DNA from 3 places in the Saccharibacillus sp. WB 17 genome. Region 2 is predicted to be linked to each of the others. Evidence: predicted binding sites of a transcription regulator. Region 2 holds the regulator's gene; each other region holds the start of a gene.
The links. Region 2 encodes LexA, which represses DNA repair genes until DNA is damaged. Its sites were predicted from a motif close to CGAACATATGTTCG; they were not measured.
Positions count from the first base shown of each region.

Region 1: the regulator LexA is predicted to act here: its motif matches at 1,785-1,798, upstream of addB (helicase-exonuclease AddAB subunit AddB).
Region 3: the regulator LexA is predicted to act here: its motif matches at 1,296-1,309, upstream of FTE24_RS20405 (DNA polymerase IV).

Region 1 covers NZ_VPFK02000046.1:200,403-205,058, reverse strand. Annotated here, with positions in the region: gene addB (helicase-exonuclease AddAB subunit AddB) at 1-1,699, opposite strand, end outside; gene FTE24_RS21905 (class I SAM-dependent rRNA methyltransferase) at 1,907-3,256, opposite strand; gene FTE24_RS21900 (NUDIX hydrolase) at 3,300-3,731, opposite strand; gene mtaB (tRNA (N(6)-L-threonylcarbamoyladenosine(37)-C(2))-methylthiotransferase MtaB) at 3,859-4,656, opposite strand, start outside.
Region 2 covers NZ_VPFK02000012.1:21,002-25,657, reverse strand. Annotated here, with positions in the region: gene FTE24_RS04160 (HAD family hydrolase) at 1-19, opposite strand, end outside; gene FTE24_RS04155 (hypothetical protein) at 83-613, opposite strand; gene FTE24_RS04150 (DUF896 domain-containing protein) at 766-969, opposite strand; gene FTE24_RS04145 (LysM peptidoglycan-binding domain-containing protein) at 1,116-1,517, opposite strand; gene lexA (transcriptional repressor LexA) at 1,820-2,446, shown strand; gene FTE24_RS04135 (hypothetical protein) at 2,599-2,775, shown strand; gene FTE24_RS04130 (hypothetical protein) at 2,717-3,109, opposite strand; gene FTE24_RS04125 (D-alanyl-D-alanine carboxypeptidase family protein) at 3,221-4,183, opposite strand; gene coaA (type I pantothenate kinase) at 4,231-4,656, opposite strand, start outside.
Region 3 covers NZ_VPFK02000045.1:6,003-10,658, forward strand. Annotated here, with positions in the region: gene FTE24_RS20405 (DNA polymerase IV) at 1-1,203, opposite strand, end outside; gene cimA (citramalate synthase) at 1,406-3,022, shown strand; gene FTE24_RS20415 (exonuclease domain-containing protein) at 3,350-4,087, opposite strand; gene FTE24_RS20420 (DUF294 nucleotidyltransferase-like domain-containing protein) at 4,084-4,656, opposite strand, start outside.

The DNA of each region.
Region 1 (4,656 bases), on a different contig from region 2:
TCTGGTCGAGCAGATCCATCATCGCTCCCCAGATCTGCCGATGCACGTCCGCCGCCTGCGGATCGCCCTGCCGCGCCGAGACCTGCGCCATCCGGTCGAGACGCTGCGGCGCTTCGGCCGCGTCCAGCATCCGGTAGACGGCTTCGCACATTTCCCGGGCCGTGACCGCCCGGTTCAGTTCGCGTTCGAACGCGGCCAGAGGCGCCGTGATGCGGTCGCGGCACGCTTCGAGCCGCTCCATGCGCGCCGCCGATTCCGCGGCTTCTTCTTCCACTACCGGACGTCCTTCGTCGTCGAGCGACATTTTGGGCGCGTCGCGCCACGGCCGACCGTCGGTCCAGCGCGTGCCGCGGATGCCCGACGCCAGCACGAAGTTCTCCAGGCGGTCCATATCGTCGCGCGAGATGCCGCCTTCCCGCGCTTCCGGCAGCAGCAGGTCGGTCTTCACGCAGCGGAACACGTCTTCGTACCGCCAGCGGTACTGCACGACGTCAAGCGCGCCGCGCACAAATTCGGCGAGCGGATGATGCAGCACGTTTTTGCGGCGGTCGGTGAACACCGGAATGCCGTATTCTTCGAATACCGGCGCCAGCACCGACTCGTAATCGTCCAAATTGCGCACGAAAACGGCCATGTCCCGATAACGCGCTCCGTGCTCCCGCGACAGGCGCAGCATCTCCCGCGCCGCCGCGTCGGCTTCCGCCCGGCGGTCGTTGGCGGCGTGCAGCGTGATCGCCGGTTCCCCGTCAGCGTTCAGCCGTTCGCGTTCGCCGACTTCGCGCGCGCCGCGCCGGCCGCCGCGCAGCTGTTCTTCCAGCGCGGCCAGCAGCGGGCTGCCCGCGAAGCGCGGCAGCGAATCCGCCGCTTCGGCTTCTACCGTCTCGCAGCCGCTTCCGGCGCCTTCGGCCAGCTTGCGCAGCTTCCGGTAAGTCGAAGCGGTCTGGTGGAACAGGTCCAGGTCGTCCGGTCGTTCGGCGCCGTCGTACGGCCGGTCGAGCGTCAGCGAACACGCGACGGACTCCGCCGTCCCGAGCAGCCCCGCGATCACTTCGTATTCGCGCGGCGTGAATCCGTAAAATCCGTCGATCCACACCTGTGCCCCGCGCACGAGCGACGATTGTCCCAACTGCTCCGCCAGGCGGATCAGTGTATCTTCCGAATCGACGTACAACTCGGACAGCTTGCTCTCGAAATCGCGGTAGACCGGCAGCGCGTCTTCGAGCTTCTCGCGCAGCAGCGGCGAATGGCCGGCCGACACGAGGTCCTGCATATGCTGCTCCAGCACGGCCGAATCGATTTTGTACCGTTTCAGTTCCGTGTACAAATCGTTCAGTTTGGCGATAAATCCCGGCTGCTCGCTCGACGCGCCGAACAGCCGCAGGTCGCTGCGGCGCTCCCGGAGCAGCCGGTACAGCAGCATCCGCTTGCCTTCGTCGCCGATCGCCGTCAGCGCGGAACCGCCCGTCTCCTGCATGACGCGGTACGCGAGGCGGTGGAAACTGAGCACCTGGGCGCGCAGGCTTCCCCCGCCTTCCTTGCCGGCAAACAGCGCGTATTCCGTCTGGAACGTCGACTGTTCCGGCACGATCAGCAGCAGCGGCGGGCCCAGCGGATCTTGTTGCATTTTCGCGCGAATCTCGTCTAGAATCCGGCTTGTTTTGCCGCTTCCGGAACGTCCGAGCCTAATCTGTAAAGTCATCGGCCGACGGCCTCCTTGTTCTGCAATCTCGTATTCAGCTTCTTCCTACAGTATACCGCATCGCGCGGCAGAAAAACAGAAAACGGGAACAAACGTTCCGAACCCTTTTGCCGCCTTGCGCAAAAAGCCCGCGTTTCGCTGTCGGCGAAACGCGGGCCCTGCCCGGGCTACCTTTTGAATGAATCGAACTGAACGCGGATCGGACGTTTACCGGCTGCGCACTTCAAAAATCGCGAACTTCAAATAATGGCCTTCTTCGACGCCGAGCAGCTGCGGATGGTCTTTGCCGGCCGCCTGCCATTCGATCAGGCGCAGCGTTTTGCCCGCATCGCGCGCCGCTTCGTGGATCGTGTCCAGGAACAGATCCGGCTTCATGTGGTACGAGCAGCTCGCCGTCACCAGATAGCCGCCTTCGCTGACCAGCTTCATGCCGTGCAGATTGATGTCCTTGTAGCCGCGCACCGCGCCTTTGACGGCCGCGCGCGCTTTGGCGAACGCCGGCGGATCGAGGATGACGACGTCCCAGCTGCGTCCGCCGCCGGCCGGCATCGGAACCGACGTATCGACTTTGGACGTGCCTTCGGAGCGGCGTTTGCGCTCTTCGAGCCCTTTGACGTTTTCGCGCAGATAATCGAACGCGTCCGCCACGACGAACTCGACCCGATCGTCGAAGCCGTTCAGGCTGACGTTCTCCCGCGCGCTTTCGATCGCATGCGCCGAAATGTCGAGACACGTCACTTTTTTGGCTCCGTAGGCGCAGGCGTGCAGCGTGAAGCTGCCCGTGTGCGAGAAGCATTCCAGCACCGTCGCGCCGTCCCAATAAGGGAAATCGACGACTTTGCCGTTTTTGTTGACGGGACGGGGCGTGCCTTCCACGTCCTGCAGTTCGATCCCGCTGCGCTCTCCCCAGCCGGTCATGAGCGGAGCGATCGAAGCGCGGTTCTCCCGTTGATCGAAGAAATAACCGGTCTTCTGTCCCTGCTCGATATCGACTTTGAGCTTCAGTCCGTTCTCGGACACAGTTACGTGGCGCGGGCATTCGCCATACAGCACGCCCGTCGTTTCTTCCAGTCCTTCCAGCAGGCGCACCGATACGTCGCTGCGCTCGTAAATGCCGGCCGGAGACAGCACTTCGACCAGCGCGCTGACGATTTCGTCTCGCCGGCGATCCATGCCGAGTGTCAAAATCTGCACGACGAGAATGTCCGCGAAGCGGTCCACGATCAATCCGGGCAGGAAATCGGCTTCCCCGTAGACGAGGCGGTACGCGTCACCGTCCACGAACCGGTCGCGGTGGCGCAGGCAGTCCCGGAAACGCAACGCGAAAAAGCGCTCGTCCATCTTTTCGACGACGCCGTGCGACAGCAGCCGGACCGTGATCTGCGAATTTTCGTTGTAATAGCCCGTGCCGAGCGGCTTGCCGCGATGATCGGTCACTTCGACCAGGTCGCCCGGCGCTATGGCGCCTTCCGTACCGGCGATCTCGCTTTTATAAATCCACGGATGGCCTTCTTCAAGACGCTTTTTCCGGTTTTTGTCCAGTATGACTTTTGCCAAATTCTTTCCTCCTCAAATTGCCGCTCTTGCCTGTCTGCCACGCTTACAGCTTCAGGCCGAGCATTTGCATAGCCGATCTCAGAATCGGGTGGTTGTTTTCGTACCCCGATTTTTTGTGCAGAATCAGCGCTTCTTCCGGGGAAAACCACTCGACGCCCCGAATTTCTTCCTGCTGCGCTCTCAGCTGTCCGCCGAGCGCTTCGACCAGGTAATACCGGACTTCCTTGTCGACCAGCCCGTATTTTTCGTTCTCGTATTGGTAGCGGATGATGTCCACGAGTTCTACGATCCGCCCTTCGATTCCGGTCTCTTCGCGAATTTCGCGCAGGGCCGCTTCCCTCGGCGTCTCGCCGACTTCGCGCTTGCCTTTGGCGAGCGAGACTTTGCCGTAGCGGTCCTGAATGAGTTGGATCTGAAGCTTTCCGCTTTCTCTGCGATATACGACGCCGCCCGCCGATATTTCCGTTCTGCTCACCGTCTTCTCTCCTCGTCCGTGCTTGACCGTCCCGCAAGCAAAAGGACTCCGCGGCTGTCGGCGAAGTCCCCTGCTGCCTGTCTCCCGCTTCCGCCTGGCTGCGCACCGGACGGAATTCGGATCGTGCTCAGGATACCGACGCCGCCTGGACTTCGTCCAGAACGCGCAGCAGCTGGCCGCGGCATTCGTTCGCGCCTGCTTCGGTAATCTTGACCCGGCACAGTTTGCCCTGCAGTTCTTGCGAACCTTCGAACAGGACGGTCAGGTAGTTGTCGCTGTGTCCGGCAACCCAGCCTTGCGGATACAGTCCTTTTTCGTTTTTCTCGGGAATGACGTCGACGACCTGGCCGACGAACTTCTCCGCGTATTCAAGCTGCATGCGTTCCGACAGCTGGATCAGTTCGTGAACGCGCGCGTTTTTGACCTCGTCGTCCACCTGGTCTTCCATCCGCGCGGCCGGCGTGCCGGTACGCTGCGAATAAGGGAAAACGTGCATTTCCGAGAATCCGATCTGCTGCATGAACGCATAGCCGTTTTGGTACATTTCTTCGGTCTCGCCCGGGAAGCCGACGATTACGTCGGTCGTGATCGCCACGTCCGGCATCGTCTCGCGGATACGCGCGATCTTCTCGGCAAACTCGGCGACCGTATACTTGCGGCGCATCCGTTTGAGTACCGAATCGTCGCCCGCCTGCAGCGGAATATGGAAATGGCGGCACATTTTGGTCGACCGCTTCAGTACGTCCAGCATCTTGTCGTCGATCTGGCTCGCTTCGATCGAACTGATGCGTATCCGCTCCAGTCCTTCGACCTTGTCCAGTTCTTCCATCAGGTCGGACAGGCGGTACTGGTCCATATCGTCGCCGTAACCGCCCGTATGGATACCCGTCAGCACGATTTCTTTGTACCCGGCGGCGACCAGCTG
Region 2 (4,656 bases):
CCTCATTGTTCACCGTCATGTGTCGTCCCCTCACTCTTCCTGTATGGTCTGCTTCCCGGCAAATTCCGATTCAACCGCTCGCTTACTTCTTCTCGACCGGAATCTGGTGCTGCTCGGCGAATTCCGTTACGCGCGCGGCAATCTCGTCCGTTTTGAACATTTTAAGGAAGCGCGAGAAAATCCAGTTGGCGCCTTTGCCTTTCGTTTCTACCGTGACGTAGCCTTTTTCGATCCGGAACTTGGCGATATCGCCGGCCATGATCGTGCGCTCGCGGTTGAAGCGGATCGTGCTCATCCGGTCTTTGCCGATACGCAGGAAAGGCCGGCGCAGGAACATGATGACCGCCAAGATGAGATACATCACGATGATGAACCAGTACGACGAGCCCGACGCTTCTTCGACGCCCGACATTTGGGCCGAAATCGTGATGGCCGTCAGGAACAGGGCGATGACCAGCAGGAACACCGGGAACATATAGTTCCGGCCTTTGAACGTATCGAACGATTGGCTTGAAGTGCCCGACCCGCCGATTCGTTCCTGACCCGATTTTTGCCTGTAAGTATTCGTTTTTTGCTGATTTTTGCGAACCTGTCTCTCCCACGAACGGGACATGCGTTTTCCCCCTTAAAATAAGTCACTCTATATATAAGAAAAACCCGCCGGTTCGCGGCACTCCCTTTTCCGCGAACCGGCGAGCCGTTTCCGTTCCGGTAAAGCGCTTGCGGAGCAGGTCTGCACTAGCGAGACCTCCTCCGCAAAAAAAATCAGTGCAGCTTCGAATCGCTGCCCGGCTCTTCTTCGTCGACCCATTTGATCGTATCGAGTTCCTGCCGGAAATTGCGCCGAACGTTGCCGAGATACACTTCGCGAAGCTGCGCGCGTTCCTGCGCTTCTTCTTCGGTCAAGCCTTCGGCTTTATGTTTACGGGCCAGTTCGTTGATCCGGCCTACCAAAATATCGATATCCACGCGTAACTCCTCCTTAATTACCTTGCTTCTATATACTTTCACATGAAAAAAAGAGCTTGTCAAGGCGATAGCCCTGCAAGCTCCTGCGTTTGGATCAGGTACGTCGATCGGCGTTCCCGCGCGCTTCGCAACCTGGCGAGCGACGATCAGAAATTCGGAAGAATCAGTTCGTCGCCGGAGTGGATCTCGCTGCCGCTCAATCCGTTCTTCTGTTGGATGCCGGCGATAAAAATGCGGGTGTCCGCGCCTGCCGGCTTGCGGCTCTCGGCGATCGACCACAGCGTGTCGCCCGGCGAGACGATGACCGTGTGGACTTCCGCTGCCGGCTTGTCGTTTTGGAACGCATGCACGACTCCGGTGCCCGCGAACAGTCCGATCAGGACGAACAGCAGCAGACGCGCTTTGGCGGTCGTGCTTCCGCTTCGCCGATAAGCGGGAAACTTCCGATTATATAAAAAAGACAAGCTGGAAACGGATCTGCCGCCGCGCGACTCGGTTGGCGTGCCGGCCGTCTCGTAAATGCTCTTATACGTCGTGTATTTTGGCATCTTACACACTCTCCCAAACGTTTGTTCTGCCTTCTGCGAATTAATATAGCACGAACATACGTTTCAGGCAATAGTTTTTGGAACGCTTGTTCGGGAAAATTTGTTCCCCTTTTTATGCGGTCCAAAAAGGGCACCCGAACGCCTGTTTGTAAAAAAATCGTTTGCTTTCGAACTTACGTTTGTACGAACGGAAGTTCTATGCTATAATTTGCGCGTATAGCATTCGACCGTCTGTTCGCATGTTTCGGATGCTCATAACTTGAATGACACTACTATAGATTAATGGATGGGGTTGATACGATATGTCGAAGATATCCATACGCCAACAGGCCATTTTGGAATTTATCCGTACTGAAGTCAAATCCAAAGGGTACCCGCCTTCCGTTCGCGAGATCGGCGAAGCGGTAGGACTCGCTTCCAGCTCGACGGTGCACGGACACCTGGATCGCCTGGAGAAAAAAGGGCTGATCCGCCGCGACCCGACGAAGCCTCGCGCGATCGAGCTGCTCGGTCTCGAAGAGTCGGATACGGGCAACCTGTTCGCCTCGACGATCCGGCGCGTTCCGGTCGTCGGCAAAGTCACGGCCGGCGTGCCGATCACGGCAACCGAGAACATCGAAGATTATTTCCCGCTTCCGCAGACGATGGTCGGCGACGATCAGGTGTTCATGCTGTCCGTCATCGGAGACAGCATGATCGAAGCCGGCATCAACAGCGGCGACTACGTCGTCGTGCGCCAGCAGCAGACGGCCAATAACGGCGATATCGTGGTGGCGATGACCGAAGAAGACGAAGCGACGGTCAAGACGTTCTACAAGGAGAAGGATCATATTCGCCTTCAGCCGGAGAACCCGACCTACGAACCGCTTCGCTTGACGCACGTGACGATTCTTGGCAAAGTCGTCGGTTTGTTCCGTAACTTCCATTGAGTCTGGGAGGATCATCTGACCTTTACCGCTCCAACTAGAAAACTCCCCCGAAATCGGAGGAGTTTTTTTGTGCGATATGGGCGGCTTGCGAATAAGAGTTTCCCGTTTAAGAGATTCCCGTTCAAATTCCATCTTATTTAAGGAGGATCGTCATGGCCGATCTGATGACTGTTTCTTTTCTGCTGTTCGCGGTATCCGCGGTGCTTGGCGGCATTGCCGTCTATCGCCGCCGCCCGCGGCAGGTTCGGATCTACTTCGGCGCGGCACTGGTCAGTCTGCTGCTTGTGTTCGCCTCGCTGGTGGCTCTGTCTCTGTCGGGCGGCGCTTGACCGTCGAACCTGTCGGTTGATGCAGCGCCCGCTGCGCCCGGTGTCCGGGCGTGCGGGATATCTTGCGCGCGTCCGCCGCCGAAGTGCCGAATCTCGGCGGCGGCGTCTTCGGCCGTTCGTACGCTTTGCGCAGCAGCACGATATGCTGCATCGACGACTTGTCGAGCCAACGGATATAGGCGGCCTGTTCGAGATTGACCAGCGCAATCGTGACTTCGCGAAAAGCCCCGCCGCTGTGGCGGATCAATCGCGCCATCGACAACCAACGGAAAGCGCCCCAGCGATGGCGGCGCAAAATGCCGAGAATTTTCAACTCCAGTCCATTCATGTCCACAAACACACCCTCCCGGCCCCTCGATCGAATCGCATCAGGCAGTTCCTCCGCAACCGATCGGAACGTATGTTTGTATTATAAGCGAACGTGCGTTCTTTTTCCACTCCAAATTCAAAGCTTCGGGTAGACGTTCAGCGCGTCGAGGATATGGTAAGGCTTCGTCCAAGGCGTTCCGTCTGCTCCCGCGGTGACGAGAATGTACGATCTGCCGTTTTTGACCGCAAGCGACGCCAGACACAGCCCTGCCGCCCGGGTGTAACCTGTTTTGCCGCCCAAAATTTTGCCGCCTTTGAACTGCAGCGTCGGAGCGCTCTCGGACAGCGTGCTGCGCACGGTCAATCCGTTCGGATGGCTGTTCGTCGCGCCGATCGCATGTTTCTCCGTCGTGATCAGTTTGCGGAACGTGGCGTTTTTGAGTCCGGCCCGCAGCAGGATCGACATGTCTTTGACGGTCGTGTAATGGTTCGGATCGTGCAGACCGGTCACGTTGGCGAAATGCGTATGCGTCATGCCCAGCTTTTTCGCTTTTTGATTCATCTTTTTGACGAATGCCGCTTCCGACCCTGCGACCGCGTAGGCCAGTCCCATCGAAGCGTCCGCCCCGGAAGGCAGCATCGACCCGTAGAGCAGATCGATTCCTTTCACTTTTTCGCCCGGCAGGAAGCCGGCCATCGAAGCGCCTTCTTTTTTGAGCGCGGGAAACATGGACGCCGGCAGCGTAATTTTCTTCTGCTTGTCCGGCAAGCCTTCGAGCGCCACGAGCACCGTCATCATCTTGGTCATCGAAGCGGGATAGACTTTTTGGTTGATATTTTTTTTCATCCGCATCTGCCCGTTGTTCAAATCGATCAGAATCGCGTTCGAACTGTAGAGGCCGCTCGCAAGATTCGACGCCGATACGAGCGACGACGCGGATATGGGGACGATACTGGCTCCCCCGGCAGGCGACGCCTGAGCCGGCTCGGCCGCAGCGGCGCTCCCTCCGATCGCAAGCGCCAGTACCGCCGACAACATCGCTCCGCGTTTGGAACGAACGGCACCCCACCGGCTCTTTTTATGCGTAAACAGCGGCAAAACGAACTCCCCCTTCGTCATTTCGACTCTCTTTTTCATACCCCGTCCTACAAATCTTTTAAAAACACGCGGTGGATCTGATGGTCCGGCCCTTTGCTCAGCACCAGGTCGGCCCGGCCGCGCGTCGGCAAAATGTTCTCGTTCAAATTGAGCAGGTTGATCGTCTCCCAAATGTTCGTGGCGCGCTCGACCGCTTCGCGCTCCGTCAATTCCGCATAACGGTGAAAATACGAAGACGGATCGCGAAACGCGGTCCGGTGCAGCAGCAAAAAGCGATCGATGTACCAGTTGCGGATTTCTTGCTCCTCGGCGTCGATATAGACGGAAAAATCGAAAAAGTCGCTGACGAACACCGGCTGTCCTTTGCTGACCTGAAGCACGTTGACGCCTTCAACGATCAAAATGTCCGGACTGTCCACGATCTCGCTTCGGTCCGGCAGCACGTCATACGTGACATGCGAATAGACGGGCGC
Region 3 (4,656 bases), on a different contig from region 2:
TTCCCCGTGAAAAGAAATGCCCGGCGTCCGTCCCGCTTTCATCCGCTTCGTGCCGTCTTCTTCCAGCATGCCGGCGATCATCAGCGCATCCTCGCCGAATTTGTCGCGCATTTTGTCCATGATTTCCGTCAGCTTCTCCCGCTTCGGCTGCCGTTCGTAATCGAACAGATCGAGCTGGATCGCGGCTTCGCTTTTGTCGGTCAGCCCCTGTGCGGCTACCCCGAGCAGGCGGACCGGCCGGCCGTCGCTCCAATGCTTGAGGTACAGCGCTTTGGCTTCGCGGTAAATGTCGTCCGCCGCTTCCGTCGGCGTCGCGAGCGTGCGCGAGCGGGTGATCGTCTTCATCTCGGGCGTGCGGATGGTGATCTGCACCGTGCTCGCCAGCAGATGCTGCTTGCGCATGCGCCGCGCCACCTGATCGCTCAGATTGAGAATGACCCGCAGCGCTTCGGGCGCTTCGGTCACGTCGCAGGGCAGCGTGGTCGTATGCCCTACCGACTTGCTCGGCTCGGGCACGGACTGGACCTCGGCGTAATCCTGGCCGTTCGCCGCGCGCTTCATCCAGATGCCGAATACGCCGAACGAAGCCTGCAGCCGTTTCTCGTCCGTGGCGGCCAGCTCCCCGATCGTGCGGATGCCGAGCCGGTTCAGCTTCTCCGCCGTTTTGGCGCCGACGCCGAACAGTTCGCCGCACGGCCGGCCCCACAGCGTATGGGCGAGGTCGCGGATACGCAGCACGGAGATGCCGTTCGGCTTTTTCATGTCCGAAGCCATCTTCGCCAGCAGCTTGTTGGGCGCTACCCCGATCGAACACGGCAGCGACAGCTCCCGCCCGATGCGCTCCATGATCTGCTCCGCGATCTCCAGCGGCGTGCCGAACTGCTTCGAGCCGGTAATGTCCATATAACATTCGTCGATGGAAGTCGCTTCGATCAGGGGCGTATAGCTGTACAGAATTTCGCGAAAAGCCCGGGAGTAGGCGCGGTACAACCTGAAATCCGGCTTGATCAGAATGAGCGACGGGCACAGCTTGAGCGCCTGGTGCACTGTCATGCCGGTGCGCACGCCGCGGCGGCGGGCGGGATAGGAACTCGTGACGACGATGCCGCGCCGCTTCTCGCTGTCTCCGGCGACCGCCGTCATTTTGCCGCCGTACAGCTCGGGATGTTCCGCTTCGTGCACCGAACAGTAGAAGGCATTCATGTCCACATGCAAAATGACCCGCCCTTTGGCCGGGTAATACCGCTCGACGTCTTCGTTCACTTTCGTTCCTCCTCTCCGTGTCGACTCGCAGGCAAACGTTTGTTTCCTTATTTTAACGCAAAATTGTTAACCTGCCCACTATACCGGTTTAACGCGTTCATGCTATAATCGACAATTAATACGGACGGAAGGGAGCAGTTCCATGACACGGTCCATCACCATTTTCGATACGACGCTCAGAGACGGCACGCAGGGGGAAGGCATCAGTCTGTCGGCGGACGACAAGTTGAAGATCGCCGTCAAGCTGGACGAGCTCGGCGTACATTATATCGAGGGAGGCAATCCCGGAAGCAACGGCAAAGATATCGAATTTTTCCGCCGCGTCCGCGAACTCGGCCTCACAGCGAAGATTACCGCGTTCGGCAGCACCCGGCGCAAAGGCGGGTCCGCCGATACGGACGAGAACCTGCAGCGGATCGCGGAATCCGGCGCCCAGGCGGCGACGCTGGTCGGCAAGTCGTGGGACTTCCACGTGCATACCGCGCTGCAGACGACGCTCGAAGAAAATCTGGCGATGATCGACGATTCGATCCGCTATTTGAAGCGCCGGGGACTCGAAGTTATTTTCGACGCGGAACATTTCTTCGACGGCTGCAAGCACAATCCCGATTACGCCCGTTCCGTGCTGAAGACCGCTGATGAAGCGGGCGCGGACTGGCTCGTGCTGTGCGATACGAACGGCGGTACGCTGCCGCAGGAGATCGGCAGCCTCGTCGCCGACCTCGTGGCCGAGATGCCGCAGGCTAGGTTCGGTATCCATACGCATAACGACTGCGAGCTGGCCGTAGCCAATTCGCTCAGCGCTGTCGCCGCGGGCGCGCTTCAGGTGCAGGGCACGATCAACGGCTACGGCGAACGCTGCGGCAACGCCAATCTGTGTTCGGTCATTCCGAACCTGCAGCTCAAGTTCGGGCTGAGCTGCCTGCCAGGCGACAAGCTGGCTCAGCTCTCTTCGACCGCCCGTTATGTCAGCGAGATCGCCAACGTGCATATGCCGGCCGGCCAGCCCTACGTCGGCAGCGCCGCTTTCGCGCACAAAGGCGGCATCCACGTCTCGGCGATTCTGCGCGATTCGCGTACGTACGAGCATATCGCGCCGGAACTTGTCGGCAACAAACAGCGGGTGCTCGTCTCCGAACTTGCCGGACAGAGCAATCTGGTGTCCAAAGCGCAGGAACTCGGCATCGAACTCGATCCCAAAAGTCCGCAGGCCGCGGACACGATCGGCCGCATCAAAGACCTCGAACACCGCGGCTACCAATTCGAAGGCGCCGACGCTTCGCTCGAACTGCTGCTGCGCGAAGCGGGCGGCGAAGTGCGGGAACTGTTCGTGTTCGAATCGTTCAAAATGCTCGTCGAAAAATCCGCGGGCAAACCGGTCGTCTCCGAAGCGTTCGTCAAACTGCGCGTTGGCGGCGAAAGTCTCTATACGGCAGGCGAAGGCAACGGCCCGGTCAACGCGCTCGACAACGCGCTGCGCAAGGCGCTGCTGCAGTATTATCCGCAGCTGACGGACATGCATCTGAGCGATTACAAAGTCCGCGTGCTCGACGACCAAGAAGCGACCGCTTCCAAAGTCCGCGTGCTGATCGAATCGCGCGACGCCGCCAACGCCTGGAGCACGGTCGGCGTCTCCGGCAACGTGATCGAAGCGAGCTGGGAAGCGCTCGTCGACAGTATGCGGTATGCGCTGCTCGGCCAGGAACCGGCCGCAGCGGCGGCAGCTGCCGAACCGCGTCCGGGCCTGCTCAATCATTAACCGGTAAACGACCCGTAAACAAAAAAAATGACTTCCCGCCGCAGCGGAAAGCCCAGTATGAGAGGGGTAAACATGGGTAGCAGTCTTCGAGGGGAGCGGGTATCCGCTCCCGGTGCAAAGTCTGCGGGGTAAAGCGCGGCGGGCGGCATGGAAGCCGGCATGGGACTCCGGTATCCATCGTAGCGCCAGGCCCGCCGCACCGCGCCGGCGGCCGCGTTCAAGATTCGATCATCGCGCCGCCGGCCCAAGCGAACCTTTACAGCCCTGCCCGATACGCAAGCGCGCTGCCTCCTTTGACGGATGCGGCGCGCTTTTTCGTGCCCGGAATCATGTATGGCTGAGACGCGCATAGAGGTCGCCGAGCGTCGAGATTTGATTGTCCCGCACCCGGTTCATATAACCGCCCCATAATCTCGCCGTCATCAGCGAATCGCCCAGCGCATGATGGCGTTCCTTGATCTCGATGCCTTCTTCTTCCAGCAGCTCGTCGAGTCCGTACCCGGGGCGGGACGGATTCAACAGCCTCGCGATCATCATCGTATCGATGACGCGATGGTTCAGATGCGCTTTCGACGTTTTCCACAGCGCCGTATTAAGAAACGCTTTGTCGTGCGCGCTGGCATGGGCCACGAGCACGGAATGCCCGATAAACGTCATAAAATCGTGCAGCGCTTCGATCAGCGAAGGAGCTTCTTCCACCATCTCGCCCGTAATGCCCGTCAAATCGGTAATATGGGGAGGAATGTCCATCCTCGGATTGACGAGCGTGTAGAACGTCTCGTTCTCCAGCACCCGGTCGCCTTTCATCTTGACCGCTCCGAAAGACAAAATCTCGTCGCCCTTCTGGCAGTTGAAGCCCGTCGTCTCCAGATCGAACACGACGGTCTCAAGTTCCGCCAGCGGGGTAATCAACGCTTCGGGTCTGCGCTGTTCCCGGCTGAGCGAACGGATAAAGGCCATCTGATGGGCGCTTTGTCCCCCGAATACCGAGGCTACCGCGGAAGGAACCCCTCCGCTGCGCAGCATGTTCCAGAATCCGCTTCTCGACCCAGCCGGTTCCTTCATGCGCGTCTCCTTTCCGCGAATCTGAGCTGACGCTGAAGCACGCGGTGCAGCTTGCGTACCAAGATCAGCCCGTCCCGCAGTTCGTAGAACCGTTCCTTTTTCTTCAATTCTTCGTTCGACAGGTACCCGCTGCTGTGCAGCAGCCCTCCGTCGTCCGACGCGTCTGTCAGGCTGCGCAGGCGCAGCGCCGTCAGGAACGCTTCGTAGGCCGGTTCGAGCAGCGGCAGCGAAGCCGCTTCGAACTGGATCAGCCGCTGCAGCCTGCGCAGCGTCGACGATTCTTCGACGTCGTGCTGGATAGCGAGGAAGCGTGCGGCGTTGACGAGCGGAATATACATGCCGTATTTGACGTCGAAATCGCCGGCGTGGTCGCCGAAGCGTTCGGTCATGACCTGACCGAGCACATTGAGCGTCTTTTTGTGCCGCACCGTGTTGCGTAAAATGGCGGCATGCAGTTCCGTATTGCCGCGCAGCCCGTCATGGAAGCTTCGCAGCCAATGTTCGGCCAGCGCCGCGTCGCCCGCGATCAGCCGAAAATCGGACGCGATGATCAAATACCGCACCGGTTC